4 regions of the Devosia sp. MC532 genome follow, and region 2 is predicted to be linked to each of the others. Evidence: predicted binding sites of a transcription regulator. Region 2 holds the regulator's gene; each other region holds the start of a gene.
What was found. Region 2 encodes LexA, which represses DNA repair genes until DNA is damaged. Its sites were predicted from a motif close to TGTTCNNNNTGTGTTCNG; they were not measured.

Region 1: JHC09_RS10215 (putative DNA modification/repair radical SAM protein) is a predicted target of LexA. The motif match lies at 5,774-5,791, and genes of this name have one in related genera.
Region 3: JHC09_RS06765 (PA0069 family radical SAM protein) is a predicted target of LexA. The motif match lies at 3,489-3,506, and genes of this name have one in related genera.
Region 4: JHC09_RS05020 (YifB family Mg chelatase-like AAA ATPase) is a predicted target of LexA. The motif match lies at 4,348-4,365, and genes of this name have one in related genera.

Annotation. Positions count from the first base shown of each region.
Region 1 is NZ_JAEMNZ010000007.1:13,974-21,229, reverse strand. It holds gene JHC09_RS10255 (VWA domain-containing protein) at 1-247, shown strand, start outside; gene JHC09_RS10250 (hypothetical protein) at 293-718, shown strand; gene JHC09_RS10245 (hypothetical protein) at 807-1,529, shown strand; gene JHC09_RS10240 (ring-cleaving dioxygenase) at 1,571-2,521, opposite strand; gene JHC09_RS10235 (DUF4344 domain-containing metallopeptidase) at 2,706-3,710, opposite strand; gene JHC09_RS10230 (DUF4344 domain-containing metallopeptidase) at 3,731-4,732, opposite strand; gene JHC09_RS10225 (DUF2200 domain-containing protein) at 4,871-5,227, opposite strand; gene JHC09_RS16920 (hypothetical protein) at 5,315-5,569, shown strand; gene JHC09_RS10215 (putative DNA modification/repair radical SAM protein) at 5,792-7,039, shown strand; gene JHC09_RS10210 (UdgX family uracil-DNA binding protein) at 7,045-7,256, shown strand, end outside.
Region 2 is NZ_JAEMNZ010000001.1:185,398-192,653, forward strand. It holds gene JHC09_RS00860 (ABC transporter permease) at 1-531, opposite strand, end outside; gene JHC09_RS00865 (ABC transporter permease) at 534-1,616, opposite strand; gene JHC09_RS00870 (ABC transporter ATP-binding protein) at 1,613-3,142, opposite strand; gene JHC09_RS00875 (BMP family protein) at 3,206-4,204, opposite strand; gene lexA (transcriptional repressor LexA) at 4,537-5,256, shown strand; gene JHC09_RS16825 (hypothetical protein) at 5,327-5,572, opposite strand; gene JHC09_RS00890 (IlvD/Edd family dehydratase) at 5,915-7,256, opposite strand, start outside.
Region 3 is NZ_JAEMNZ010000004.1:111,968-119,223, reverse strand. It holds gene JHC09_RS06780 (MFS transporter) at 1-1,162, shown strand, start outside; gene moaB (molybdenum cofactor biosynthesis protein B) at 1,140-1,676, shown strand; gene JHC09_RS06770 (MDR family MFS transporter) at 1,720-3,225, opposite strand; gene JHC09_RS06765 (PA0069 family radical SAM protein) at 3,579-4,727, shown strand; gene JHC09_RS06760 (HAD-IA family hydrolase) at 4,724-5,401, opposite strand; gene JHC09_RS06755 (hypothetical protein) at 5,463-6,044, opposite strand; gene JHC09_RS06750 (ribonuclease HII) at 6,221-6,829, shown strand; gene JHC09_RS06745 (site-specific DNA-methyltransferase) at 6,990-7,256, shown strand, end outside.
Region 4 is NZ_JAEMNZ010000003.1:83,065-90,320, reverse strand. It holds gene JHC09_RS05040 (LacI family DNA-binding transcriptional regulator) at 1-341, opposite strand, end outside; gene JHC09_RS05035 (aldose epimerase family protein) at 477-1,487, shown strand; gene JHC09_RS05030 (YafY family protein) at 1,575-2,282, shown strand; gene JHC09_RS05025 (DUF1294 domain-containing protein) at 2,335-2,715, opposite strand; gene JHC09_RS05020 (YifB family Mg chelatase-like AAA ATPase) at 2,790-4,316, opposite strand; gene JHC09_RS05015 (glycoside hydrolase family 25 protein) at 4,492-5,319, shown strand; gene JHC09_RS05010 (SPFH domain-containing protein) at 5,409-6,392, shown strand; gene JHC09_RS05005 (NfeD family protein) at 6,396-6,845, shown strand; gene JHC09_RS05000 (outer membrane beta-barrel protein) at 6,978-7,256, shown strand, end outside.

The sequences.
Region 1 (7,256 bases), on a different contig from region 2:
TTATGGCGACATTGCCGATGCTGGCGTTGATGCACAGTTTTCCGCCGCTGTTGCCGCCTTTGGTCAGAAGCTGCGAGGCTCATCTTATGGAAAAACCATGAGTTGGGATGAGATCAAAACCCTCGCGCAAGCTGGGCGAGGCAATGACGAGGGCGGGTATCGTGCTGAGTTTATCCGCCTCATCGGCGACGCGGCAGCGCTACAGCCAGACCGTGGAGAGGTTGAACGAAATATTTCTTCTAGGTAAAACTTTGAGAAGGTCAGAGTTTAACGGTTTTATGAGGGCGTCGATATGCGCTTCATTATTGCGATTTTCCTTTTGGTTTTTCCGGTTCAAGTACTAGCGCAAGACGGGGTCCTTATTTCATGCGGTCATTCCGAAGGTCATGGATATTTCTTCCGGGATAATTTCCTCAATCCAGAAGGTCCGGGGTGGGAGGAGGATCGGATTGGCAATGGCAAAATATCGCTCATTCGCTTGGGCGAAGAATGGGATATTGGCTTCGACGATACCATTGGTGGGAGTAGTTATCGTAAGGATGGAGCAACCGTTATACCGCTCGCAATCACCGAAAGATTTGTAATGGTCAGTGCCATTTTGATTGGATCGTACGCGGATATATACACCTTTGACTTGCAAGATCGTATCGTGGTCTGGTCCAGCCAAAAGGTTGGAACACTAATTCCCAAGGTGGCCACTTTGGTCGCAAAATGCTGACAGTTCGTCACAAAATATAAGGGCCAGACAAACCGGCCCCTTGTTTTTTGGTTATGCTGGCAGAAGCCTAGACGGAGGAGAGCGGACTGTGCGGGGATTTGATTTTTCGACTTGGCAGGGAGTGCTCACAAGTCTGATTGGCATCGCTTTGTTTGCTCTGGTTGGTATTGGCATTCGGCTGGTGATGATGACGACTATTCAGCAGCGCCAGCAGCGAATGAACCGGCAAATCAATGAGCGGCTTAAAACGCTGATCGCTGCCTATAAGGTTTTGGGTGGCTCCTTTACGGGACGCCTATCGGTTGATCCGCGCCATTTGCGTGACATCCGTGCAGCAGAAAAAGCCGCTGCCGAAAGTGGGGAGGTCGAAAGCTCTCCGCGTACGATGAGTGACGAAATGTTCGAACGGGTGCGCCAGGTGCGCGATGCGGTGGAGGCCGCACTGTCGGACATTATTCTTTTGGGCACTGATGAACAGGTTCGGCTTGCCGAGAAGGCGGCGCGAGAGTTGGTCGCTGGCAATCAAATCCATACCCATGACCTTGTGGTGTCGCTGCGCAATTATATTCGCGATGCGCTTGACCTGGATCCCATTCCCAAAGACCTCGAAATTCCAATGCAAGGACCCACACGTCCTGCCGCTGGCGGTGCTCGTGGCGGGCGTGGCGCGGGTTCAGAAGGTGGACGTGAAGGAGGCGGTGGTGGTGGCCAAGGGGGAGGGGGCGCCGGTGGCACTGGCGGCGGGATGGGAATGGGACTTGGCATGGGAGGGCGCGCTGCAGACGATGGGCTCCCGCCCGCTCGGCCATAGGGCCAAAAGCAAAGGCCGGAGTTTCCTCCGGCCTTTCGTTTTTATTCGAGCGGCTTCAGGCCCGCCTCGATTTGAGCGCGGTGCGGCTCAAGGAATGGTGGTAGCGCTAAGCTTTCGCCCAGAGTTTCCATTGGTTCGTCGGCAGCAAAGCCGGGAACGTCTGTCGCCAGTTCGAACAGGATACCGTTCGGCTCACGGAAGTAGAGCGAGGTGAAGTAGAAGCGTTCCACTTCGCCCGACGAGCGAATACCGAAGCTGTTGATGCGATCGATCCAGGCGCGCAGATCATCCTGATCCTTGGTGCGGAAGGCGACATGGTGCACCCCACCAGCGCCCGGGCGAGCCCGTGGCAGATCTGGGTTGACGGAGACATGCACTTCAGCGCCCGGACCGCCGGGACCCATTTCGTAGACGAAGACCTCGCCCTTGCTGTCGCGGGCCGGATAGTTGCGGACCTGACGCATGTTCATGACGCGGGTCAGCATGGCATCGGTTGGCGCCAACTCCGGCACAGATAGCGTGATCGGGCCAAGGCCGATAATCTGCTTGTCGGCTGGGACCGGCGACTTCGCCCAAGGAACAACCTTGTTCTTGTCGTCGACGAGGAGGCGGAAGCGTTGGCCTTCGAAATCCTCAAAATCCATCGAGACATGGCCAAAGCGTTCTTTGATGCCGCTGGTCGCAACATTCTGATCAGCCAGATGCTCCTTCCACCATTGCAAGGTCGCTTCGCTATCAACACGCAGGCCGGTGCGGCCGACGGTGTGATTGCCGCGCTGTTCACGCATGGTGGGGAAGTCGAAGAAGGTCAGGTCTGCGCCCGGCGAGGCAACGCCGTCACCATAAAACAGGTGATAGGACGAGGTGTCGTCCTGATTGACCGTCTTCTTGATCAGACGCATGCCCAGGGTCTTCGTGTAGAATTTCAGGTTGCGCGGTGCATCTGCCGTCACTGCCGTCAGATGGTGAATGCCGCCAAGTTCCAGGGTCATTTTGTATTCTCCTAGCGCGGCGCCAGTGCGCCGTTGTTCGAGACTGAATGTATGTCAGGATTAGGGGTTCAGAAACTGCGTAATAAGCAACGGATTGGTGTCGATTGATGAACAGTCGGGCGCATCAGAAACAGAAAAGCCCCGACCGAGGCCGGGGCTTTGTGATTGGGGACTATGAGACGGATCAGTTCGCCTGTGGGGTCATGAACGTCTCAATGAGATATTTCCAGCCGCCAGAGTAGCGCGCGTATTCCTGAGCGCATTTGCTGACACGGCTGAACGGGACAAGATTGAGATCATCCGTTTTAGCGATCCATTCGGCTTCACGACCGACGATGAATTCGGGATGGTCATTGTAGAAACTATTGAGCATCGTGCCGCCCGAGACCACGATCTCGGCATAGGTTTCCGGGGCGGCACCCATGAGCAGACACATGATGTCGATGCTGCGCTTGGCACCGAACGTATGGGTATCGGCCCAATATTTTTGGTTCACCTCCACCCCGATCGGAAGCAAGCTTTCAAAGAAGTAGGCACCCAGTAGAGCGAGGCGTGAGGAGCGCTCCTGCAGGGGTTGCCCGGGTTCATCTGCCGCGAGCAAAAGGAAGGTGGCGAACTGGTCTACGGCATCTTCTTCGCGGCCCGTGACGGGTAGTTCGAACAAATCGACCATGCCGTGGCCGATCTCGTGAAGCATTACGAATGCCGTTGAGCCGAGAAGAACTTCGACCTGGTCGGCCCACTTAAAGGCGTTCCGATAGGCGTCCTCTTTCTCCTGAAAGCTCTGGTTGAACCCGGTTAAGAGCTCGTAGCACATATTTATTTCTTTTAGGGCCGGGCTCCAGTACGCGTTGGATTCCCCGCAGTTCTTGAATCGGACCGGCACGTCCTGCGGTAGGGCAATCTGATCGGCAAGAGAGTCCAGCAAGCCAGTGAAGGCTGGCTCGTTCTGTAGCGTCGTGCGCACGAGCGCTTCTGCGCGCGTTGTCGGTTCCTCGAAGGAGACGATGAACCGGTGCTCGCCGAGTTGCTGACCGGCCGCTGCACCAGGTTCGAGAGCCTCAAGGTCAGCTTTTTCGATCAGGGTTGGCGTTTCAACATTATCTGCGGCGCCGGGGTCCTGAGCCAAGACTGCGGTTACGCCAAGGGAGAGAACTGCTGTGGCAAGAACGAGAGATGTGAGTTTCATGTGTGTCTCCTCGTTCCCGCTCAGTTCGACTTCGGGGTCATGAAAGTTTCAATCAAATAGTCCCAGCTCGCCTCATATTTGGCATAGTCCATAGGGCACAGCCGAGCGCGCATCCACGGGATGAGATTGAGATCGTCCGCTCGGTTCAGCGCTTCAACCAGTGCAGGACCTGTGAAGGCGTCTGGGTTCTGCTCGGCGTAGTCGGCGATCATGGTGAAACCGGGCATTACTGGTAGGGAGTAAGCGTCGGGATCGGAGCCAAATACCATGCAGAGCATGTCCATGCCGCGCTGTTGCGCTAAGCTGTGCTCATCGCCCCAGTAGTGGCGCGGCGCACGTTCCATCGGCAGTTCTGTCCTCATCATCCCATAGGCGGCCAAGAGGGCTAAGCGCGACGGGCGCTCCGCCAGAGCCTGATCCTCCTCATCGGAGTTGGTGACGATAAAGATTGCAAACTGATCGACCACATCTTCTTCGCGGCCGGTGATGGGCAGGTCGAAGAGTGTCACCATTCCATGGCCGATTTCGTGCAGGAGCACGAAAAGCGTTGAGCCAATGGTGACTTGGCGGTGGTCCGCCCATGGGAAAATTGGTGCGAACTTGTTGTCCAGCGTCGAATAATCATCAAAAAACTGGGCCGCGAGTTCGTAGCACATGGTTACGGTATGGTCGTTGCGGCTCCAGTAGGCATTGGGTTCGCCGCACTCTTGGAAAATCACGGGCACGGTTTCAGGAAGGGCGATCTGGTCAGAAAGCTCATCGAGAACGCTGGCAAAAACGCCTGTTCGTTCAAGCATATTTTTGATCAGAGCGAGTTCGTTATTTTGTGTCGGAGCGAACTCTAAGGTGAATCTATATTGGCCAAGTGCATCACCGACGACTTCCCCGGGGAGTAGTTCGAGCGGGACACCGGCTTCTAAAACCATGAAATCTTGATTGGTCTCGCTTGGCTCTGCTTGCGCAAAAGCCGGATTTAGGGCCAAAGCCAACATCCCCACTGCGCCGAAACACGCAAGTCTCATACTTATTCTCCTGCCCGCAATTTGTGCTCGCTCAGTGATTTACGCTGATCGCCTAGGGCGCGGTCAAGGATGTTCTGTAAATAGTACTTACTGATTTTTGCCGGTATGCAGTGTGTTAGGATTGAGTACGGGCTTGGCTTAGCTTCGCATGATTTTATTGAGTGCTTTGCCCTTGGCCAATTCATCGACCAATTTGTCCATGACGCGGATGTTCTGGACTGTCTCATTGTCGATGTCTTGAACGCGGATACCGCAGATCACGCCCGTTATGAGTGACTTAGCAGGATTGAGTTTTGGCGCTCGGGCAAAGAAAGCATCAAGCGTGCGTTCATCTGCTATCGCCTCGGCCAGGCTCTGCGCATTGTGGCCGGTGAGCCAGAACAAGACCTGGTCGAGTTCCTCTTTCGAGCGTCCTTTACGCTCAATTTTTTGCAGATAGAGCACATAGATTTTGCCGAATGTGTAATTAAATAGGCGTGTGTGATCGCTATCCATGTTCTGGCTCGTCCCAGTTAAGAGTATGGTGTTTCACAAAACTTGCGAGACATTATTGGCTATGATGAAATCCCTGCGGAGGATTTCATGACGAAGAATATTTCTATTGTGGCTCTCGCGCTTATCGCGATTGTTTTCTGTTTTCCGGTATCTGACAGCTTTGCGCAAGAAGGAACGCGTTGCAACATTAAGGGCAACGTCAGCACTCGTGGCGAGAAGATCTACCACGTTCCCGGGCAGCGTTATTACGCCGAGACCCGCATTAGCGCGTCGCATGGAGAGCGCTGGTTTTGTTCCGAACAAGAAGCTCGGGCCGCAGGCTGGCGTCGATCGAAGGTGTGAAGGCGGCTATAGTTCGTGACATCGGCCGGCTGACCATTCCATTCGCGCCGGTAATGTCGTTGAATTGTGGTTCTGACTTCGGTTGATTGATCCTGCGTCTTTTTGTGGGTCGACATTCTGACAGGCTGTGAAGGGGAGGGGATAAGTCCACTTCACATTCCTGCAATCCTATTTTCATCCCGCCGCTTGTCGCGCTACAAGAGTGAGAACAAAGGATGAACAATGGCTCCGCTGACTCTCAACCGAAAGCTCGCTATTCTCGCCGATGCAGCCAAGTATGACGCGTCTTGCGCGTCGAGCGGCACGGAGAAACGCAATAGTTCGGACGGCAAGGGGCTTGGCTCGACCGAGGGGAGCGGCATTTGCCATTCCTACGCACCCGATGGCCGCTGCATTAGCCTGCTCAAGCTGCTCCTGACCAATTTCTGCATCTATGATTGTGCTTATTGCATCAATCGTTCGTCCTCCAATGTTCAGCGCGCGCGGTTCTCTGTCGAAGAGGTGGTCAACCTCACGCTCGATTTTTATCGTCGCAACTATATTGAAGGCCTTTTTCTATCATCGGGGATAATTAAATCGCCGGACCATACGATGGAGGAGATGGTGCGCGTGGCCAAAGCGCTGCGCGAAGTGCACCATTTCAAGGGCTATATCCATCTTAAGGTGATCCCAAATGCCGCGCCGGAACTGCTTATTGAGGCAGGGCGGTGGGCCGATCGCCTCTCGACCAATATTGAGCTGCCGACCGACGTGGCGCTGGAAACTTTGGCCCCCGAAAAGCGACCATCGGAAATCCGCACGGCCATGGCCAATTTGCGGGGCAAATTGGACGAGGCCAAGCCCGATAAAAAGCCGCTGTTGAGCAAGGCCAAAAAGCAGAAATTCGCGCCTGCCGGGCAGTCCACGCAGATGATCGTGGGCGCAGACGGGGCCAATGACAGCGCAATCCTTACCCGCGCGGCCGGGCTTTATTCGGGCTATCGGCTGAAGCGGGTGTACTACTCTGCATTTTCGCCCATTCCCGACGCATCGTCGCGCCTGCCGCTGAAGGCACCGCCGCTGATGCGGGAACATCGGCTCTACCAGGCCGATTGGCTTATTCGGTTTTATGGATTTGATGTTCCTGAAATTGTTTCGGGTGGGGATGATCAGGGGCTGCTTGATCTTGCGATTGACCCCAAATTGGCTTGGGCCCTGAAACAGCGACAGAATTTTCCCGTGGATGTGAACCGCGCCGATCGGGAAATGTTGCTGCGCGTGCCTGGGCTTGGCGTGCGTAGCGTCGATCGCATCATCGCTTCGCGTCGGTTCCAGCGCCTCCGGCTTGAAGATGTGGCGAGGATGGCCGCGTCTATCGACAAGGTTCGCCCCTTCATCGCTGCCTCCGATTGGACGCCGAGCGGGCTGACCGACGACGCAAAGCTTCGCGAAAGGCTCGCCCCGCATCCTGAGCAAATGAGCCTGTTTTAAGCGCTATGTTGGCGATCCGACTGAGCAAGCCCAACGATCTTGAAGAATGGCGCGGCAAGGCGCGTCGCCTGTTGGCGGCAGGCGTTGCGCCGCATGACGTTGTTTGGCGCTATGGGACAGACCAAAACGGGCTGTTCGAAGCGGGGGAGGAGCTGTTGCCGGAAGGCAATGGCCCCGTGGGATCCGTGCCGAAGGAATTTATTGAGCTGGCGCGTGG
Region 2 (7,256 bases):
GATCGCCAGCCCAAGCGGGGTGCGGTAGAGCACGAAAGCCACAAGGATCACGAAGGCAATCGCCAGCATTGTCAGCGAGGTCTGCTGGAACAGCGCCGGACCAATAAACGGCAGATCCGACAACACTGGAATATCGAGCGGCTGGAACGGGGTGATGCGCGGTGGCGACGTCACTTCCGGCAGCGCCGTACGATAGGTGAAATACGAAAGGCTTGTCGCGAGCAGCGTAATGCCAATGCCCGACACGTGCTGCGACAGCCCCAGAATGACTGTCAGCCCCGCGTGCAGCAGGCCAAACACCGCGCCCACCAGCATGGCCACGATGACCCCACCCCAGAGCCCTGCGCCGAGGTAGACAGCGAGCCAGCCCGCCATTGCCCCCGCCACAAAGATGCCCTCGATGCCGAGATTAAGAACCCCTGCCCGCTCACAGATCAACGCGCCGAGCACGCCAAAAATCAGCGGCGTCGCGATGCGCAGAGCTGCAGCCCAGAAATTGGCCGAGCTGATAATGTCAAATACGACGTCCATTCTTACGCCTCCGCACTAGACTTGGCTTTGCGTTCAAAGCGAACGCGGAAGCGCAGGAAGAATGTGCCGACCAATACGCAGAGCAGCGACAGCGCCACAACGAGATCAGCGAGATAGTTGGAAATGCCGGTGGCCCGGCTCATCGAGTCCGCACCCACAAAGACCGAGGCCACGAACAGCGCCGCAAACACGGTGCCAATCGGCGAAAGCCCCGCAAGCATGGCCACGACAATCCCCGAATAGCCAAAGCCCGGCGAGAGATCAGCCGAGAGATAGCCCTTTACGCCTGCAACCTCGGACACACCGGCAAGACCGGCGAGACCACCCGAAATTAGCGCCACTTTCAGCATGGTCGCATTGACCGGGATGCCTGCGAACTTAGCCGCATCGCGGTTCTCGCCCACGGCCTTGATCTCGAAGCCGAGCACGGTCTTGCGCACGAGAATCCAAAGAACAATGGCCGCGCCAATACCGACGATCAGCCCCCAGTGCATCCGCAGACGGGGAATGAGCTTGGAGAATTTTGCTTCCGCGTCGAGCGGGATGGATTGCGGCCAGCCCATCGCCAGAGGGTCTTTCAACGGCCCTTCGATCAGCATCTGCACAAAGAGAATAACGACGAAGTTCAGCAGTAGCGTAATTACCACCTCATCAGCGCCAAAGCGCTGCTTGAGCATGGTTGGCACCACCATCATCATGCCGCCGCAGATAAAGCCCGCGATCATCACCGTTGGGATCATCAACGCTGGCGGCATCTGCAGCAAGCCGCTCCCAACGAGCACCGCCGCGAGCGCGCCTATATAGAGCTGGCCTTCCGCGCCGATATTCCAAAGCTTCGCCCGGAACGCGACTGCGCAGGCGAGCCCGGTCAGGATAAGCGGCGTCGCCCGGTTCAGCGTTTCGGAAAACGCGAACATCGAGCCAAACGCGCCCTGCACCATCAGGCCATAGGCCGTAATCGGGTTTTGCCCCGCAGCCAGAACAGGAATAGCCACCAGCAAGAGCGCGGCAATGCCGGAGCCAAGCGAAACCAGCAGTTTGAGCGCGACAGAAGCGTCAGCGCGGTTTTCAAGACGCAAACTCATGCTGCCTGCCCTGCCATCAACAAACCAATCGTACCGCGGTCGAGCTTTTCGCTCGGGCCAGCGTCGCTGACCTCCCCGGCGTGAACCACAAGGAAGCGATCCGCCAGCGCGAACAATTCGTCCAGGTCTTCCGAAATCACCATCACGGCGGCGCCACGGTCACGCGCTGCAATAATGCGGCGATGGACTTCCGATTGCGCGCCAACGTCGAGGCCGCGTGTGGGCTGGTTCGCCAGAATAACGCGCGGCGAACGCTCCAAAACGCGCGCCAAAATCAGCTTCTGCACATTGCCGCCAGAGAGCAGCCGCGCTTCGGCGTCCGGCCCCGGGCAACGCACGTCATAGGCCGCAATCGCTTCCGTCGCCCGCTCCTGCATGGCTTTACGATTGAGCAGGCCATAGCGCGAGTACGGCGCGCTGCGCACTTCCTCAATGGCAATATTGTCGGCAACACTCATCGTGCCAACAACGCCGTCATGCTGGCGGTCTTCCGGCATACGCGCCACACCAGCCTGAACCAGCGCACGCGGGTCCGCCTTGGTCAGCGCTTCGCCGTAAAGACGCACTTCGCCAGCATCCGGAACAGCAAGCCCCGAGATCAGTGCCGCAATGCCCGATTGGCCATTGCCCGACACACCGGCCAGACCGATGATTTCGCCAGCCTTGAGTTCAAAGCTGACATTGCGCAGCGATTGACGGGTCGAGCCCTGCTTGAGCGACACATTGGCAAAGCTCATCAGCGGCTCGCGCGGCGTTGCGGGCGTGCGCTTCACTTCAGCCACAGCCTTGCCCACCATCAAATCGGCAATATCGCGCCGATCAGAATTTGCAGTGACGAGCTCACCCGCCTTGCGGCCGCCCCGCAGAACCAGAATACGGCTCGATACGGAGAGCACTTCTCCCAGCTTGTGAGAGATAAAAATAACGCCCAGCCCATTCGCAGCCAAGCGGCGCAGAACGGTGAAGAGCCCTTCGGACTCTTGTGGGGTCAGAACCGCGGTGGGTTCATCCAGAATAAGCACGCGGACATTGCGATAGAGCGCCTTCAAGATTTCAACGCGCTGCTTTTCGCCTACGGTGAGGCTGGCGACAGGACGGTCGAGGTCCACATCAAGCCCACTCTCCGCAATAATGGCTTCCACCTTCTGGCGCGCCGCAGATTTGCCCCCAAGCGCAAACATGCCCTCGGTGCCAAGACGAATATTGTCGAGCCCGCCGAGGTTTTCCGCCAGCGTAAAATGCTGGTGGACCATGCCAATTCCGGCCTTCAACGCCGCGCCAGGCGAACCGGCAGGCAAAATTTGAAGGCCAGCCTCGCTTGCAACACGAACCACACCCTCATCCTGCACATAGTGCCCGAAGAGAATGTTCATCAATGTCGTCTTGCCGGCGCCGTTTTCCCCCAGAAGGGCTAGGATTTCGCCCCGCTTGAGACTGAGATTAATCCCGTCATTCGCGGTGAGTTTGCCAAAGCGCTTGGTGATCCCCTCAAGTGAGAGCACCACATCCCCCTGTTGGTCGGTCATTGCCGCCCCCAAAAAATAGAATAGGCCGGGCGTGGGGAAACCCACACCCGGCCAGAAAAAGGATTACATGCTGGAGCTTGGTTCAGCGTCGTTGATGTCGACCTTGAAAGTACCAGCAAGGATTTCAGCTTCCTTGGCCTTAGCCGCAGCAACTGCGTCCGCACCAGCAAGCGCTTCATCATAAACTGCGCTCGAACCACCGTGCTCGAGGAAGGCATAAATGCCGTAATCCGAAGCGGTGAAACTGCCAGCCTTAATGTCGGCAATTGCTTTGTTGATCATTGGCTCGCCGTGCCACAGCGCCGACGCCAGAATGGTGCCTGGGTAATCCGCTGCGGTGTCGATCACGTTGCCGATGGCCAGAACGCCGCGTTCCTTGGCAGCGTCAGACACGCCAAAACGCTCTGCGTAAAGAATGTCAGCGCCCGCATCGATCATAGCGAATGCCGATTCCTTGGCCTTCGGAGGATCGTACCAGGAGTTGATGAAGCTCACCGAGAACTTCACCTCTGGGTTGACCGAGAGTGCGCCCTGCATGAAGGCATTCATCAGACGGTTCACTTCTGGAATAGCGTAACCACCGATCATGCCGATCTTATTGGTTTCGGTCTTCATGCCCGCAACCATGCCGGTCAAATAGCTTGGTTCTTGGATGAAGTTGTCGAAGGTGGCGAAGTTTGGCTCAACTGGCTGGAGCGAGGACCCCATCAGGTACATGACTTCTGGGTATTCTTCAGCAACGGCACGCGCTGGCTGTTCAACGCCGAAGGCTTCACCGATCACCAGCTTAGCGCCCTGCTCCGAATATTCGCGCATGACGCGTTCATAGTCAGTGTTCGACACGTTTTCCGAATACACATATTCGATCTCGCCGCGTTCCTGCGCTGCGATCAGCGCGAGGTGGAGGCGCGATGCCCACTGCTGCTCAACCGGAACGGTCCACACAGCTGCAATCTTGGTCACATCCTGCGCCAATACCGACCCGGTCAGCGACAGAGCTGCGACGCCGAGTGCGGCCGCCGAAAGAAAGGCGCGTCGACCGAATTTCGTTAGAGCGGTCATTTTAACCCCCAATGAGTGTGCAAAAAACGAACAAAAATCTCTCCTGCCTATCTAGCGAGCGAAGACGCTTGGTTGGCAAGTTGAAAATTAAGGTTTTTTAAATCTGTTCCGTCTTGCTGACGAGTCGCATTTACTCCTCAACGCCGCACTGTGCCTGTGACGCGTTTACGCATGTTTGGAGCTCAGGCTTGGATCGGCCAAAACCACCCATCTATGCATGCGCATATTACAGTCGTTTGGCAGTGCTGACAGGAACATGGCAACACTTGCAGAACATTTGAGGAACACATATAGTCGTTCCGTCTATGTTCCGATTCTGGGGGCTGGGGCCGATGCTGACGAAAAAACAACACGAATTGCTGATGTTCATCCATGAGCGGATGAAGGAGAGCGGTATTCCTCCGTCATTCGACGAGATGAAGGATGCGCTTGATCTGGCGTCCAAATCCGGCATTCATCGTCTCATCACTGCCCTCGAAGAGCGCGGCTTTATCCGCCGCCTTCCAAATCGCGCCCGTGCGCTCGAAGTGGTGAAGCTCCCGGATTCGATGAACCCGACCTTGGGCGGCCGCAAGGCAAAGTTCGAGCCCAGCGTCATTGAAGGCACTCTCGGCAAGGTCGCCGCGCCCCCAGCGCGTGCTCTTCTATCCGCCGCTGACGATTATGCGCGCCCCATCTCCATTCCGGTTATGGGCCGCATTGCAGCAGGCACGCCCATTGAGGCAATCCAGACCCACTCGCACACCATCGCTGTACCGCCAGAAATGCTCGGCTCAGGCGAACACTACGCATTGGAAGTGCGCGGGGATTCGATGATCGACGCAGGCATTTTTGATGGCGACACGGTCCTCATCAAAAAGCAGGATACGGCTTCAAACGGCGAAATCATCGTGGCCCTTGTCGACGATGAGGAAGCAACCCTGAAGCGTCTGCGCCGCAAGGGCGATACGGTCGCTCTGGAAGCGGCAAACCCGGCCTATGAAACCCGTATCTTCCCGCCCGATCGGGTCCGGGTTCAGGGCCGTCTGGTCGGCCTGATGCGGAAGTACTGAATTGGCGGAGGGGCAAGTTGAAAAACTCTGCCCCTTTGTTTTGCGGGGCGTCGGTCCTGCCCGGCAAATCCTAGCGTTTCGTCATCCACTGGCCGGCCTGCAGATCGTCAAAGGTACGCGCGAGCTGGGTGAAGAGATCTGTGCAGGCGCACAGCGAGAATTCTTGGAAGAGACCGGCTATGTCGGCGACCTTGCGGAAGGGCCGCGATGGTCTAGTGCCAATATTGCCGATGGCCAGCTTTGGCATTTTGTGCCGGTGAGCAGTCGCGATCTGCCAGAGACCTTTTCCTGCACGACCAGTGACGATGGCGGCCATGAGTTTTTATTCTTCTGGCACGGCCTCGATGATCCCCCCCTTTCCCCGGACTGGCATATAATCTTCCAACGCGCGCTTGCTGACATTCGACATCACATGCGCTGAGCCAATACACGCGCAAAGTCGAGCATTGCGCTCACCGCTAAGTCCGATCGCAAGCTCCATTTTCATATATTCCCGCTCTAAAGAACGCGCCCCTTCGCGCCCTAAAAGGCCATGTCCGCGCCAAAGCTGGTGCCCATAAGTGCCGGCCAAAAGCCACAAATAGGCCAGTCGCGGCCACGCTGGCTGAGCGCATAAAAAAGGCCCGCTTTCGCGGGCCCTTTCTCACGCATATCGCGCTTAGTGATTGTCGCGTGGCAGACCTTCGGTCTGGGCAATGCGCTGGTACTTGTCGGCACCACGCAGAATGGCGCCGTCGCCCAATTGGCCGACCAGGCCGCGTTGGATTTCCTGCCAAGGGGTCTGATGCTTGGGGAATTTATATCCGCCCTCTGCATTCAGATCCAAACGGCGGGCCGCGATTTCCTCGTCCGAGATGAGGATATCAGCTTCACCCTTATTAAGGTCGATCCGCACACGATCTCCGGTACGCAGGATCGCGAGATTGCCACCAGCCGCCGCTTCAGGCGACGCGTTGAGGATCGAAGGCGAACCCGACGTGCCCGACTGACGACCGTCACCGATACAAGCAAGGGACGAAATACCCTTCTTAATCAGATAGCTAGGCGGACGCATGTTCACCACTTCCGCCGCGCCTGGATAGCCGATTGGCCCCGCCCCACGCATGAACAGCAGCGTGTGTTCATCGATAGCAAGCGACGGATCGTCGATCCGGTGGTGATAGTCTTCAGGACCATCAAACACCACCGCCTTGCCCTCAAACATGCCCGGATGCTGCGGATCGGAGAGATAGCGCTCGCGGAACTCAGGGCTGATCACCGAGGTCTTCATGATGGCGTTGTCGAAGAGGTTCCCGCGCAACACAAGGAAGCCCGCTTCCGCCTTCATCGGATTGTCGAAATGGCGGATCACCTTGTCGTCTTCAATCGGACGATTGCGGCAGTTTTCGCCAATCGACTTGCCGTTCACGGTTGGGGCGTTCTCGTGGATAAGCTTTTGTTTCATCAGCTCATTCACCACCGCAGGCACACCGCCCGCGTGGTAATAGTCCTCACCGAGATATTCACCCGCTGGCTGCAAGTTCACCAAGAGCGGCACCTTGTGCCCATGCTCCTGCCACTCGTCGATATTGAGGTCGACACCAATATGCTTGGCAATCGCATTGATATGGATTGGCGCATTGGTAGAGCCGCCGATGGCCGAATTGACCACGATAGCGTTGAGGAAGTTTTCCTTGGTCAGAATGTCCGATGGCTTGAGGTCTTCACGAACCATCTCTACCGCACGCTTGCCAGTGCGATAGGCCATTTCCTGACGGTCACGATAAGGCGCTGGAATCGCTGCTGAACCCGGCAACTGCATTCCGAGAGCTTCAGCCAACGAGTTCATAGTTGTCGCTGTGCCCATGGTGTTGCAATAGCCAGTCGACGGGGCCGAGGATGCAACCAGTTCAATGAACTTTGGATAGTCGATTTCGCCGGCGGCGAGCAGTTGGCGGGCCTTCCAGACGATGGTGCCAGAGCCCGTGCGTTCGCCCTTATGCCAGCCGTTCAACATTGGG
Region 3 (7,256 bases), on a different contig from region 2:
TGTGGCTGGCTCTATCTTCGTGCCCTTTGTGGTGCGCAAGGTCGGGCATATTCGCGCCTTTTCGGTGATGGCGGCGATCGGCACTATCACGATCCTTCTCAATCTCTTGATGATCAACGATGTCAGCTGGATCGTGTTGCGCGCGCTCTCTGGCTTCTGTTTTGCCGGCGCGGCAATGATCGTCGAGAGCTGGCTCAATGAAGTGGCTGACAATCGCAGCCGCGGCACCATCTTCTCGATCTACACCACCATCAATATGACCGCCTCGACCATGGGCCAATTGGCCATGTCGGTGACGGGCACTGCGGGCTATATCCCCTTCATTATCGGCGCGATCAGCTTTATCTGCGCGGTTTTGCCAACCGCCATGACGTCGAGCCCACAGCCGCGTCCTCTGACCTCGGCCAAGCTCGACCTGCCCCTGTTGATCAAGACATCGCCGGTAGCGGCTGTTGCCGCGCTCTGCTGTGGCATGGCCAATGGTGCGTTCGGCACGCTCGCGCCGGTCTACGGCTTTGAGCAGGGAATGGACGCGAGCGGTATTGCGCTGCTGTTTGCCATTGCTGCTATTGCTGGCGCTATCGGACAGATCCCCTTTGGACGCTTGTCCGATAAGATCGACCGCCGCAAGGTTATGGCAGGCCTCGGTTTTGGCGCAGCTGCCGTGGGGCTGCTGGTTGTCCTCTTTAACCCTGGGCCCGGCTTCCTGATGTTCGCGCTATTTGGCCTTTATGGGCTGGCGGCGAACCCGCTCTACCCGATCTCTGTGGCCCATGCGAACGACTTTGCTGTCGATGGCCAATTCGCCAAGGTGGCGGGTGGCATGTTGCTGATCCACGGGATCGGCCTTGCCATTGGCCCGACGGCTGCGTCGATCCTGATGGGGCAAATTGCGCCGATGGCGCTGTTTATGGTGACGGCAACCTTCCACGCGCTGGTCGCCACTTTTGCACTGCTGCGTATGCGCGCCCGCAAATCGAAAGATGCGTCGGAACGCGCGCCATTCAAACCAATGGGGACTGAGACGCCAGAAACGGTGAATCTTGATCCGCGCAGCGACATCGAGGCGTCGCAGGATTTTTCTGTTGCGAGCGAAGAAGCTGTGCCAGAGGAACTGCGGAACACGAATGGAGACGGCTATGTTCAAGGCAGCAAGGTTTGACGATCGGGCGTTTCGTCCCCTTACCATAGCGGTCGTGGCGGTTTCCGATACGCGTACTCTGGAAACTGACACTGGCGGCGCGCTGCTCAAATCGCTGCTCGAAGCGGATGGCCACACCTGCTTTGAGCGCGCGGTGGTGCGCGACGACATTCAAAAGATCCGCGCCGTGGTGCAGGGCTTTGTCGCCAACCCCGATGTTGACGTGGTGCTGACCACGGGCGGCACCGGGTTTTCGGGGCGCGATGTGACCCCAGAGGCCATCGAGCCTTTGTTCGATAAGCGCATGGAGGGGTTCTCCGTGCTCTTTCACCAATATTCGGCCACCACAGTGGGGACGAGCTCGATCCAATCGCGTGCGACTGCGGGATTGATTGGCGAGACCTTTGTGTTCTGCCTACCGGGCTCGCGCGGCGCCTGTCGCGATGCGTGGGAAGGTATTCTCACCCACCAGCTCGATTACCGGCATAAGCCGTGTAATTTCGTCGAGCTGATGCCCCGGCTTTCTGAACGATAACAGCATAAAAAAACGGCGCCTGAGGGCGCCGTTTCGTTTTTCATTAGTGGCCAGCGAAACCTTCGCCCGGACCTTCGCCTTCCGGCTTTTTAACAAACCAAGCGGCAATCAGCATCAGCACGGTGGCAATGCCACCGCAGATGAAGCTGGCCCGAACGCCTGCGGCCATAGCTTCTACTGGGGCAATGCCCTCAGCCATTTGTGCGGCAGAGGTCAGGCTCATCAGCGCCACGAAGAGCGCGATACCTGCGGCACCAGCAACCTGCTGCACCGAGCTCAGGGTCGCACTGGCGTGCGAATAGAGCGGCTTGGGAACAGAACCCATGGCGGCGGTGAACATTGGGGTGAAGACGAACGCCAGGCCGATGCTCATGATGATGTGGGCGGCGACAACCAGCCAGACCGGGGTATCGGTACCGACGAAGCTGAAGAACCACATGACAGCGGAAACGGCGAAGACACCCGGCACCATCAGCGGACGCGGGCCGTATTGGTCATAGAGGCGACCAACGAGCGGCGCGAGAACGCCCATGATCAGACCACCGGGCAGCATGAGCATGCCGGTCTGCAGCGTATCAAGACCGAGAACCTGCTGGGTGTAGAGCGGCAGCATGATCGAGGACCCGAGCAGCGCCACCATCGCCAAAGAGGCGGTGACCAGCGAGACAGAGTAATTGCCGTGGGTCAGAACGCGCAGATCAAGCAGAGCCTTGTCGGACTTCTGCAGCTGGATCTGGCGCCAGACGAAAATGGCCATAGCGACAACGCCGACGACCACAGGAACCCAAGCCGGCATCGACGCGCCCTGCTCGGCGGCGTGTTCAACACTGCCGCCATGACCGCCGCCGCCTAAGCTCGAGAGACCGAAGACCAGACCACCGAAACCGAGCGCCGACAGGATCACCGAGATGACGTCGAGCGGGGTCTTGCGCGGTTCGGAAACGTTCTGAACCTTGAGGTAGCCGACGACCAGCGTAACAATCGCAATCGGCAGGGTGAAGTAGAACATATAGCGCCAAGCGAAGTGGGCGAGGATGAAACCACCAATGGTCGGGCCAATGGCAGGCGCCACCGACATAACGATGGAGATATTGCCCATAACTTTGCCGCGGCCATTTGCTGGAACCAGCGACATAACGGTGGTCATCAGCAGCGGCATCATGATCGCGGTGCCAACGGCCTGCACGACACGACCAACAATCAGCAGCTCAATGCCGGGCGCAATCGCACAGATCAGAGTGCCGACCGAAAAAATCGAGATCGACGCCGTGAAAATCGGACGCGTGTGGAAGCGCTGGAGCAAATAGCCGGTGATCGGGATCACGATGGCCATAGTCAGCAAAAATGCTGTCGTCAGCCACTGGGCAGAACCAGCCGTGATGTTGAGATCAATCATGAGCTGCGGAATGGCAACGCTCATGATGGTCTCGTTCAAGAACATGACAAAGGCCGACACCAGCAAAAGGGCTATGACCAGATTATTGCGCGCCGCATCTTCCGGCTGGTGTGGCGCAGCCTTAACGGCTCCGTCCATCGTCGCTTGCGACATCGTATTACCTCAAAAAATAAGCGCAAACAGAACCGACGACGGGAGGCCGCTCTGGTTCAGTTGCGATGCAGTGTCTAATTTCGGTGTCAGGTCATGTCAGTAGGATGACACTAGGGCATCCAACGCGCCTTGGGCGTCTTGGAGAACTGCGAGTGAGCAAGACAGAGCCAAGTTCTCTATGCCCCTTGCCTCCCTTCGTAAAGTCTTGAAGTGCATGGCAGCCTTGACCACATGACGCACAAAGGCACCTCGCGGAACTTATTTGTTCTTGTTACGTTCTCCTAATTAACCTAATGAGAAGATGTCGGCTGAAGAGCGCGATTCTTCCGTCGGGTTTGAGCTGGAGACACCAGATGGCGCTTTATCAGGCCCCCTCTTTCGAAGCATTGGAACGTCTTAGCCGCAGCAGGGATGCAGACCTGACGCGCCGCGAACTGGTCAACCCGGATCGTATTCGCGGGCGCGGTGCGCAGTCCAATGCCAGTGGCCGATTTGAAGCGTTCCAGCGCGAAAGTTTTGACGATGGTTGGGACAATGTAGAGCCCATGCCGGTGTTCGAAACGGTGGAACACACCGAACGCGCCAAATCGATCATCACCAGCAATGACAGTCCCGATATCGCCTTTGAGCGCTCGATCAATGCTTATCGCGGTTGCGAGCATGGATGCTCTTATTGCTTTGCGCGACCAAGCCACGCCTATCTCGGGCATTCAGCCGGGATTGATTTTGAGCGCGATATTTATGTGAAGACCAATGCGGTCGAGACGCTCAAGGCCGAGTTCGCCGCCAAGAATTATCGTCCAAAGCCAATTGCCATGGGCACCAACACCGACCCCTATCAGCCAGCCGAGCGCAAGCACCAGCTGACCCGTGGGATTTTGGAGGTGATGCTGGAGACCAAGCATCCGGTGATGATCACCACAAAATCGGCTCTTATTCTGCGCGATCTCGATCTCTTGGAAGAACTGGCCAAGCTTGGTCTGGCCAAAGTTGCCATTTCGGTGACGTCGATGGATCACAAGCTGAGCCGCAAGATGGAGCCTCGCGCTTCCTCGCCTGCCCGTCGTCTTGAGGCCATAAAGGGGTTGAGTGAGGCCGGGGTACCGACCGCAATTTTTGCGTCGCCTATGATCCCGGCGATCAATGATATGGAATTGGAGCGCATTCTTGATGCGGGCAAAACGCAAGGGGCGATCAGCGCACAGATGATCCTGCTGCGTCTGCCGGGCGAGGTGCGCGATGTGTTCCGCGAATGGCTGTTGCGCCATTTCCCCGATCGCGTACGGCATGTGCTTTCGCTGGTGCGCGACACGCGCGCGGGCAAAGACTATGACTCGCGCTTTGGCACGCGCATGACCGGCGAAGGCCCCTATGCCACGCTGCTGAGCCAGCGTTTTGAAAAGGCCCGGGAGCGCTATGGGCTCGACGCCAAGCTGCCACCACTGCGCAATGATCTTTTCGTGGCGCCCAAGCTCGAAACCAATCAGCTGAGCCTTTTCTAAGCGGCTAGCACTTTTGATTTGATCAGATCGAGCACGGCGGGATTGGTGTAGTCAGGCGTGGCAAGGGTCGCGCCTGCTTTGCGCAGTTCGCTTTCGGAAATGCCGGTGGCGAGGCCAATTGTGGTAATGCCTGCACCTGTGGCCGAGGCTATGCCGGTGCGAGAGTCCTCGAATGCGACGCTGTTGGCCGCCACCGCGTTGAGGTGGCTAAGGCCTGTCAGGTAAGGCAGTGGGTGCGGCTTACCCTGCGCCAGATCATCGGCTGAGATGATGTGAGAAAAATACGACCGCGCTTTGATGCCATCGATGATGAGGTCGGCATTGGCCATTGGGGCATTGGTAACAGCGGCCATGGGAATGGCGTGACTGCGTGCCCATTCGAGTAGATCCATCAAGCCCGCGAGCGGCTCAATCGAAGTCGCGACCAATTCGCGGAACAGCGCTTCCTTGCCGTCGAGAATTTGCTTACGGCGCTCGAGGCTTTCGCCGGGAATGAAATGGGCAGCGATGGCTTCATTGGCGAAGCCTTGAATATGTTTGGCGTAGATCTCGTGGTCAATGACATGCCCATAAGGGCCAAACACCTGATTGAAAGCCGCGAGATGGATCGGATCGCTCTCCATCAAAGTGCCATCAATATCAAACAGTAAGCCAGCGCCGAGATTAAGGGTCATATCCAAGCCTTCAATTGCGGGGCTCGGTTAGCACATGGCAACAGAGGCGTCACCTCTGGACTTAGTATTGGGCGACCTTGCGCGCGTGCGTAGACATAAAGTCCAGCGAAGCCAGAACGCCCTGTGTCGAAAGGCGCGTTTCGACCGGTCGTATTTGACCCACGACCGGCACCGAGAGGATGAGAGCGTTGCGCTCCTTCATGTGTTCCAGAACCGTCGCAGAGAGCGCTTCATCCGAGATAAAGAACTGATTGATGGTGTTGTCTCGGATTTCCAACGAAGTACCCATCTTCAGCGCAATCGGCGGGAGGTTGGTGAACTTGAGCTGTATGGGTCGCGACTGGTCATAGCTCAGCTTGTCGGCAGCGACGGTGATGGCGATATCGGTCGCGCCATCTAAGCGGTTGAGCACCATTGTCAGCTTATAGACGGGCAGGTTTGCCGAATTCATCTCTTGGCTGGCAGTGCTGGCAAAGCACGAGTAGCCGTACCAAGAGTTCGCTTCTTCATCGATGAAATTGGGACAGGCAGCGAGCCAATCGCGATTGTATTCGCGATACTCGCCCGACGAATGCTGAAACGGCTGAGCGGCGGCTGAGACGCAAAACAGCAATGGGACAAGAGCGAAACCAGATCGACGCACGTGAACTCCTCTCCTTTGCTCCTCAACCAGACTCTTGTATCAACCTGCTGGGCTTGCCGATACCAACAATCGGCTTGGTTTGAGGTATCCCTATGGCAAAGCGAAAAGATCTTCACACAGCTTCAGCAGATATTTTCACCGCCCCCGTTGCCGGGCCGGACTTTAGCCATGAGGCCATGTTGCTCGATCGCGGCGCACTCTACGTCGCCGGTGTCGATGAAGCGGGACGCGGCCCCCTTGCAGGGCCTGTGGTGGTTGCGGCTGTTCGCTTGGACCCCAACCGCATCCCGCAAGGGCTCAACGACAGTAAGAAGCTGACCGAGGCAAAGCGCGAGGCGCTTTATGAAGAGATCATGGCCTGCGCCGACGTCGCTATCGTGAGCGCGCCGCCGACGGACATTGAAACCCTTAACATTCGTGGGGCGACGCTTGCGGCTATGGCCAAGGCCGTTGCAGCCCTCCCGCAAAAGGCCGACCGAGCGCTTATCGATGGGCGCGATGTGCCACCGGCCCTGCCCTGTCCCGGAATTGCTCTGGTCGGTGGTGACGGGCGCAGCGTGTCAATTGCGGCTGCGTCTATTGTCGCCAAGGTCACGCGCGACCGCATGTGTGCCATTATGGATGCTGACGCGCCCCATTTTGGCTTTTCCGGCCACAAGGGATATGGCACTGCCGCGCATATGAAGGCCTTGAAATTAAACGGCCCATGTCGCCACCACCGCAGTGAATTCGCCCCAATAGCGGCCCTGCTGGCGGCAGGTAATGCGAGAGAATTGGAGAATTAACTCCTCGCTAACCCATTAAGAACGCTCCATTAACTTCAGCACGCTATAACGGGCTTGTTAGTATTGCGTTAGGGTTAAGAGCATGTTGAGTACCGCGCGTGCGGTCGCCAAGACCGATGCGGAAAGGGAGACTTCACGTCTTCCGATCGATACTGTCCTTATGGGCGATTGCATCGACCATATGAACAGCTTGCCGGCCGGCTCTATCGATCTCATTTTCGCAGATCCCCCATACAATTTGCAGCTGGAACAGGGCCTCACCCGCCCGGACCAGAGCAAAGTCGACGCCGTCGATGACGATTGGGACAAGTTTGAAAGCTTCGCCCATTACGATGAGTTCACACGCGCTTGGATGGCTGCTGCCCGCCGCGTTTTGAAGCCCGATGGGGCGATGTGGGTCATCGGCTCCTATCACAACATTTTCCGC
Region 4 (7,256 bases), on a different contig from region 2:
CGCTCCGCCAAACCAACCGCGTCAAAAGCTTTTATACGCACCAACTCGAGATGAATTCTGTCCGATTGGGCAGAGAGAACACGCCGCGACACAGCATCGGCAAGGCTCTCCATAAACTCATTGGTGCTTTCAGGGATGAAGAAAACGAGGTGCAGATCGCGCGCTCGGGCCATTAGCGATGCGTTGAGATCGCGCGTGAATCCAATTTCAGCAATAGCGTCTTCGACCTTCGTGGCTGTTGCCGCGCGCACCCCGGGGCGGCCATTGAGCACCCTGTCGACAGTCGCTAGAGAGACACCAGCTGCTCGAGCAACGTCATGTACAGTTGCTCGACGTTTCAAGCTTTCCTCTGACAAACTGCTTCCCCACACTTGCGTCTGCTTTTGCAGAGTTGTTGCGCGCCTAGCAAAGGTCAAGTGTCCCGTTGCGGTGAAGAGACAATAAAGCTAGACCCTTGTGCCAAAGTGGAGGACATTATGGGCGTAACCGTCTCACAATTCGGCGAAATCGGCGGCCAGAGGGTCGACCAGTTTCGCCTGACCAGCGATACCGGCGTCTCTGTCGATATTATCGGCTATGGCGTTTCTGTCCGCGATTGGCGCGTTCCAGTCAATGGGGGCGAGCGAAGCGTCGTTCTCGGATTCGATAATCTTGAGGCCTATCTGGACCATGGCGCCCATTTCGGCGCGATCGCGGGACGCGTCGCCAACCGGATTAAAGACGCCAGTTTCGAGCTCGATGGCACGACCTATCAACTCGCAGCCAATGTTGGCAAACTACAGCTGCATGGCGGCACCGATGGCTTGGGCCATCAGGTCTGGCAGGGCCAAGTTGATTCGTCGAACAACTCGGTTCGCTTCAGCCATTTCTCGCCCGATGGAGCCATGGGCTATCCGGGCAATGTGAATTTTTATGCGACCTATACTTTGATCGGAAACCGCCTGCGGTTGGAGCTTCGCGCCACCACGGACCGCAACACACCGATCAGCCTCGTGCAGCACCAGTATTTCAATCTTGGCACGACCGACACGGTCCTCGACCACACCGTTCAGATCAACTCTAGCGCCTATACGATCCTGGGTGATGATCTGGCGCCAACCGGTGCCATTCTCCCCTCGCGCGGCACGATTTACGATCTCCGTAAGCCGCGCACCATGCGCGACGAAAACGGCGCTGGGGTCGATTACGATATGGGGCTGGTGCTTGATAACGGTAGAAAATTCTCCGAACCGCTCGCAACCGTTGTTTCGCCAGACAAGGACCTCACCCTCAAATTGTGGTCGGATCGTCCGGGCGTGCAGTTCTACAATGCGGTATGGACCGATATGAAAATGCCGGGCCTTGAAGGCAAGATCTACGGCAAGCACTCTGGCTTCTGCCTAGAAGACCAGTGCCCAGCCGACGCGCTGCACAACCCGCATTTCCCCAATATCATTTGCGGTCCGGACAAGCCGTACAGCCACTGGTGCGAAATCGAAATTTCCTAACGCAGTGCTCTGCTGACAAGATTTGAGCGTTCCCTTCGTTACGCTCCTGAGCCACACTGCTCAGGAGCGGAATATGGGAACGCCTCTATGGATAAGACCGAGCGACTTTTCTCGATCATGGACGCCTTGCGGCGTCACCGTATGCCGGTCACTGCCGCCGCTTTGGCGCAGGAACAAAAAGTCTCTGTGCGCACGCTTTATCGCGACATCCAAACCCTTATTGGGCTGGGCGCCCCAATCGATGGCGAAGCGGGAATTGGCTACATGCTGAAACCCGGATTTTTCCTCCCACCGCTCATGTTCACCCCCGAAGAGCTAGAGGCACTCGTCCTCGGCGCACGCTGGGTCGAGGCGCAGCCCGATGATGGCTTGGGTGCAGCCGCGCGCAATGCCTTGGCCAAAATTGCGACCGCGTCGCCGGATGATTTGCGCGATCGGATCAGCGACACCGCTCTTTGGCCCGTCGCCATTTGGGGCCAGAGAAAGCCAGTCCCAGTGCTCGGCGATATACGCCAAGCTATGCGGCAGGAGCGCGCTGTCATCATCGACTACCAAGATGAGCAGGCGCGCGCGAGTTCAAGGACGATCTGGCCTGTCGGGCTCGCGTTTTACGAAGGAAAACAAACCATTGCAGCGTGGTGCCTGCTACGCAACGCCTTCCGAAACTTCCGCACGGATCGCATTGTCAGCCTTCAGCTCACCGAAGAACGCTACGGCAAGCGACGGGGTCAGCTCGAAAAGGAATGGCGCGCCTCGTGGGAGCACGATGAGAAGTACACCGAAGGGAACACCTGATGTTCCACGTGAATCACGGATTTGGAATTTTGGATTCACGTGAAACACGGCACTAGTTGAGCGAGCGCACCGGCCCTGGTGTCATCTCAATGACAGCGAAAATAACCAGTAAATGGAACGCGGTAAGTGCGAGCGCCGACACCACAAAAAGCTGCTTTTGCGTTTTGTGCCGAAACAATTGCTGCCCGAGTAGCCCGCCCAGAATACCAAACGCTGTGTCAGCAAACAGCAGATGCAGCTCCCGGATACGTCTACGCCCCCCGCGCGCAGATGATTTGTCGATGGCATAAAGCACCAGACTAACGAGCCCCATGCCGAAATACAGCGCGGCGACCCAGAAGGGCAGGCGGAACGTCACAAGGCCAAAGCAGAGCGCCAAGAGCAGCGCTGCGACGCAGAAATAGCGAAACTTGCTCGTGTGCCTTTTCGCCATTCAATTCGTCCTTATTGCCGGTCCTCAAGTGGTAAGGCCAAAGCTTAAACAACTGCTTTGTATCGGCCCAAACGCTAACGTGTTTCAAAGCTCAATCGATAGCTCAGCGCTTCGGCTATATGCGGACGAGAGACTTTTTCAGAACTAGCCAAGTCAGCCAAGGTCCGCGCGACCTTGAGAACGCGATGATAGGCGCGAGCCGAAAGATTGAACCGGTCTGCCGCTTGCAGCAGCAAGTTCTGACTTTCCCGATCAGGCTCAACAAGTCGCTCGATCAGCGTTGAGGTGGCTGACGCATTGGTGAGAACTTCAGGGTGTCCAGCGGCGTCATAGCGCTGGCGCTGAAACTCTCTTGCCCGTGCCACACGGCCAGCCACAACTGCCGAAGACTCGGCCTCCCCGACGGCACCGATCATCTCGGCGGCCGATACGCTTGGCACATCAATGCGGATATCAATGCGATCCAGAAAAGGGCCGGAGATACGGGCTTGATAGTCACCGGCACAGGCCGGGCCACGCTTACAAATGTGACCCGGCGTGCCGGCGTAACCGCATTTACAGGGGTTCATAGCCGCAATGAGTTGGAAGCGACTGGGGTAGGTGACGCGGGCATTGGCCCGGGCGATGACTGTTTCGCCGCTCTCCAGAGGCTGGCGCAGACTGTCCAAAACATTGGGCGCAAATTCGGGCAATTCATCCAAAAAGAGCACGCCATTATGGGCAAGGCTGACCTCGCCGGGTTTGACGCGCAAGCCGCCGCCAACAAGTGCTGCCATTGAGGCAGAGTGGTGCGGAGCGCGGAAGGGACGTCTATCGGAGAGGACGCCGCCCACCAACTCGCCGGAAATGGATTGGATCATGGAAATATCCAATAATTCCCGCGGACTAAGGGGCGGCAAAATAGAGGGTAGGCGGGCCGCCAGCATGGATTTTCCCGCACCGGGCGGGCCAACGAATAGGAGATTATGCCCTCCGGCCGCGGCCACTTCGAGGGCACGACGAGCGACAGCTTGTCCCCGTACATCGCTGAGATCGGGCAAATTACTGCGCTCATCCGGTTGTCGGGCAGGCTTGGGCCGAGCTTGCAATTGGTGGCCAACGAGGTGATTGGCTACCGCGAGGAGGCTATCGGCAGCAATAATATCAATGTCTTCGCCCGCCCAGGCCGCTTCAGGACCAGAGGCGGCGGGGCAAATAACGCCCATGCCCTTTTCACTGGCGGCAAGTGCGGCGGGCAAGATGCCACTGACATGAGCGATGCGGCCATCAAGCCCCAGTTCCCCCAGGACCAGATAGCCATCAAGCGCATCGCTGGGGATGGCGCCCATAGCGGCCATCATCGCCAGCGCGATCGGCAAGTCGTAATGACTGCCCTCTTTGGGAAGATCAGCTGGGGCGAGATTGACCGTAATGCGCTTGGCGGGCAGACCCAACCCCGAGGCGACGAGCGCCGCGCGGACACGCTCGCTGGCTTCTTTGACCGCCTTATCCGGCAGCCCGACCATGTAAATACGGTGTAAACCCGGCGCTATCTGAACCTGAACCTCAATCGGAACAGCTTCGATCCCCTGAAACGCCACGGTGCCAACGCGTGTCACCATAGGTATGTCCCCCTAGCCAAAGGCAGGCTAACAGAACGCAAAGAGAACGCAATATGGTCTATTAACCATGCGAACTGCCATATTGGTTACCCTAAAACTCCATTAACCCAGAAATGTTGAAACAAAGGCCAGCTTAAGTTGTGCGTAGCGTGTGCCTTCATTCATGAAACCGGTTTTGAAATCTCCTCGCCTCTCCACCCTTGCGAAAGGCGCTGTCTTCGCCCTAGTCGGCGTTGCATTGGCTGCTTGTGCTACTGGCGGTGGGCTCTATGGAGCAATTCCCGGCGACAACCGTCCGCATAAGGCCGTTGATCGAGCCCGCTCGATGCCGGTGCAGGGCATTGACGTCGCGCGCTATCAGGAAAACGTCGATTTCCCCCGCGCTCGTGGTGCTGGCATTCAGTTCGTTTTCATGAAAGCAACCGAGGGCAAGGACTATCTTGACCCAGACTTCCGCGTGAACTGGCAGCGCGCCGCTCAGGCCGGCATGCCACGCGGCGCCTATCACTTTATGACATGGTGTTCGCTGGCCTCCGAGCAGGCCGCTTGGTTCGTCGCCAATGTGCCAGCCGACCCATCGGCACTGCCGCCGGTACTGGACCTCGAATGGAACAATCACTCGAGCTGCAAGACCAAGCCGAGCAAGGCCGATGCCTTGGAAAAAATTCGTCTGATGCTGGATGTGATGGAGCGCCACAGCGGTAAGCTGCCAATCATCTACACCGACATGAACTTCCACCGCGACATTCTCGAAGGCGAGTACTTCCCCAATAGCTTCTGGCTGCGCTCCACCGCTGCCGAGCCGCATGAGCGCTATAAGAACCGTCCTTGGACCTTCTGGCAGTATACCCAGACTGGTCTTGTGGCCGGTGTGCGGGGCGAGGTGGATCGCAACGTCTTCTATGGTTCACAGAACGAATGGATGACCTTCCTGTCGACCGGCTGTGATCCACGCGCCATACCAGCGCTGCAGCAGACTGGCCGCTGCGGCTACGCCAAATAGCCCGGCTCGGTAAATCTTAGCGAATAGCCTATCCCCAATAGAGTGCTGCTGCGGTAACGTGGCAGCACTTTTGTTATGGGAGCGCGGCGATGGGATTTTTGGATGAATTGGGCCTAGGCGGTTTGAACACAGTTCTAATCGCACTTGCGATACTGCTGATCATTGTCTTGTTTGCTGGCGCCAAGACCGTACCTCAGGGGTATCACTACACCATTGAGCGATTTGGCCGCTACATTCGCACACTGAAGCCCGGCCTTAACTTGATCGTGCCCTTTATCGATGTCATCGGCAAAAAGCTCAATGTTATGGAACAAGTCCTGGACGTTCCGCATCAAGAGGTGATCACACGCGACAACGCCACGGTGACGGCAAACGGCGTCACATTTTACCAAATTCTCGATGCTGCAGCAGCTGCTTACGAAGTGTCGAACTTGGAAAATGCCATCCTCAATCTGACCATGACCAACATCCGATCCGTTATGGGCTCCATGGATCTCGACGAACTTCTCAGCCATCGCGATGAGATCAATGACCGCGTGTTGCGGGTGGTGGACACCGCTGTGTCGCCTTGGGGCGTTAAAATTACCCGCATCGAAATCAAAGACATTGATCCACCCAAGGATCTTGTGGAATCGATGGGCCGCCAAATGAAAGCGGAGCGCGAAAAGCGCGCGACAATTTTGGAAGCCGAGGGCCGTCGCCAAGCTGCCATTCTCAAGGCGGAAGGCGAAAAGCAGGCGCAAGTGCTCGAAGCGGAGGGCCGCAAAGAGGCTGCCTTCCGTGACGCTGAAGCGCGTGAACGCGCGGCGGAAGCCGAAGCGCGCGCGACCCAGCTGGTGTCGGCGGCCATTGCTTCGGGTGACGTGCAGGCGATCAATTATTTTGTCGCCAATAATTACATCAAGGCCCTCGAGGGCATCGCCACCTCGCCAAACCAAAAGGTTCTGATGCTGCCCGTGGAAGCCGCCAGTGTGATCGGCTCAATCGGCGGCATTGCCGAAATCGCCCGCGAAGCCTTTGGCTCGGGTTCGTCCCAGCCCCGCGGCACTGGTCGTCCTCCAAACGCGGGTTAAGACATGAACCTTGTTGCTCTTATCGCTAGCTTTGGACCATGGAGCTGGATGGTTTTTGGCCTTGTTTTGCTCGGCCTTGAGTTGGCAGTGCCGGGCGGCTTCCTCATTTGGTTCGGTGTCTCCGCCCTTGTCATCGGGGCGCTGACGCTGGTGGTTGCGGTCAGTTGGCCCCTCCAATGGCTGGCATTCGCGGCCCTCTCTTTGAGCGCGATTTTCATCTGGACCAAGAGTGCAAAGCGTCGGCAGGCACACAGCGACAAACCACTGCTCAATCAACGGACTGACCAGTTGATCGGGCAAACAGGGCTCCTCTCTGAACCGATCATCAGCGGCTTGGGCCGAATGCATATCGGCGATACGGTTTGGCGTGTCTCTGGGCCTGACTTGACCACCGGGAGCAAGGTGCGCGTGGTTGGAGCCGACGGTAATATCCTCAGAGTGGAAGCGTTTTAGGCCCGTCTCAACCAGTATTTAACCATGACGTGTAAGGGTTCGTAAGGGGCATGGCAGGGATTTCTCGGCGCGGTCGAAGAGACGCCCTGCCTGACGGCGGAGCCATGCGTTTTGTTGGTAAAGAAGCTGAATTTGACACTGGTCGCATTGGCACCGTGCCTGTGCGCGGGGTCAGTGCTTGCCGACCCCATTGGTGACGACCGCCTACAGCCGGGGCTTTACCCGGCTGCGCCTACAAGCTTTGTCCCGACAGATGAGGGTGAGCGCCCCTTTGAGATAGACTGGTCACTCGGTCTAAGGGGCACGCAGATCTCCTCCAGCGATGGCAATAGTTTTAGCGCCCACCTGCGCCCAGAGCTCGATTTGCGCAGCCTGGGCAATTTGGTTGATACTCATATCAATGCCCATGTC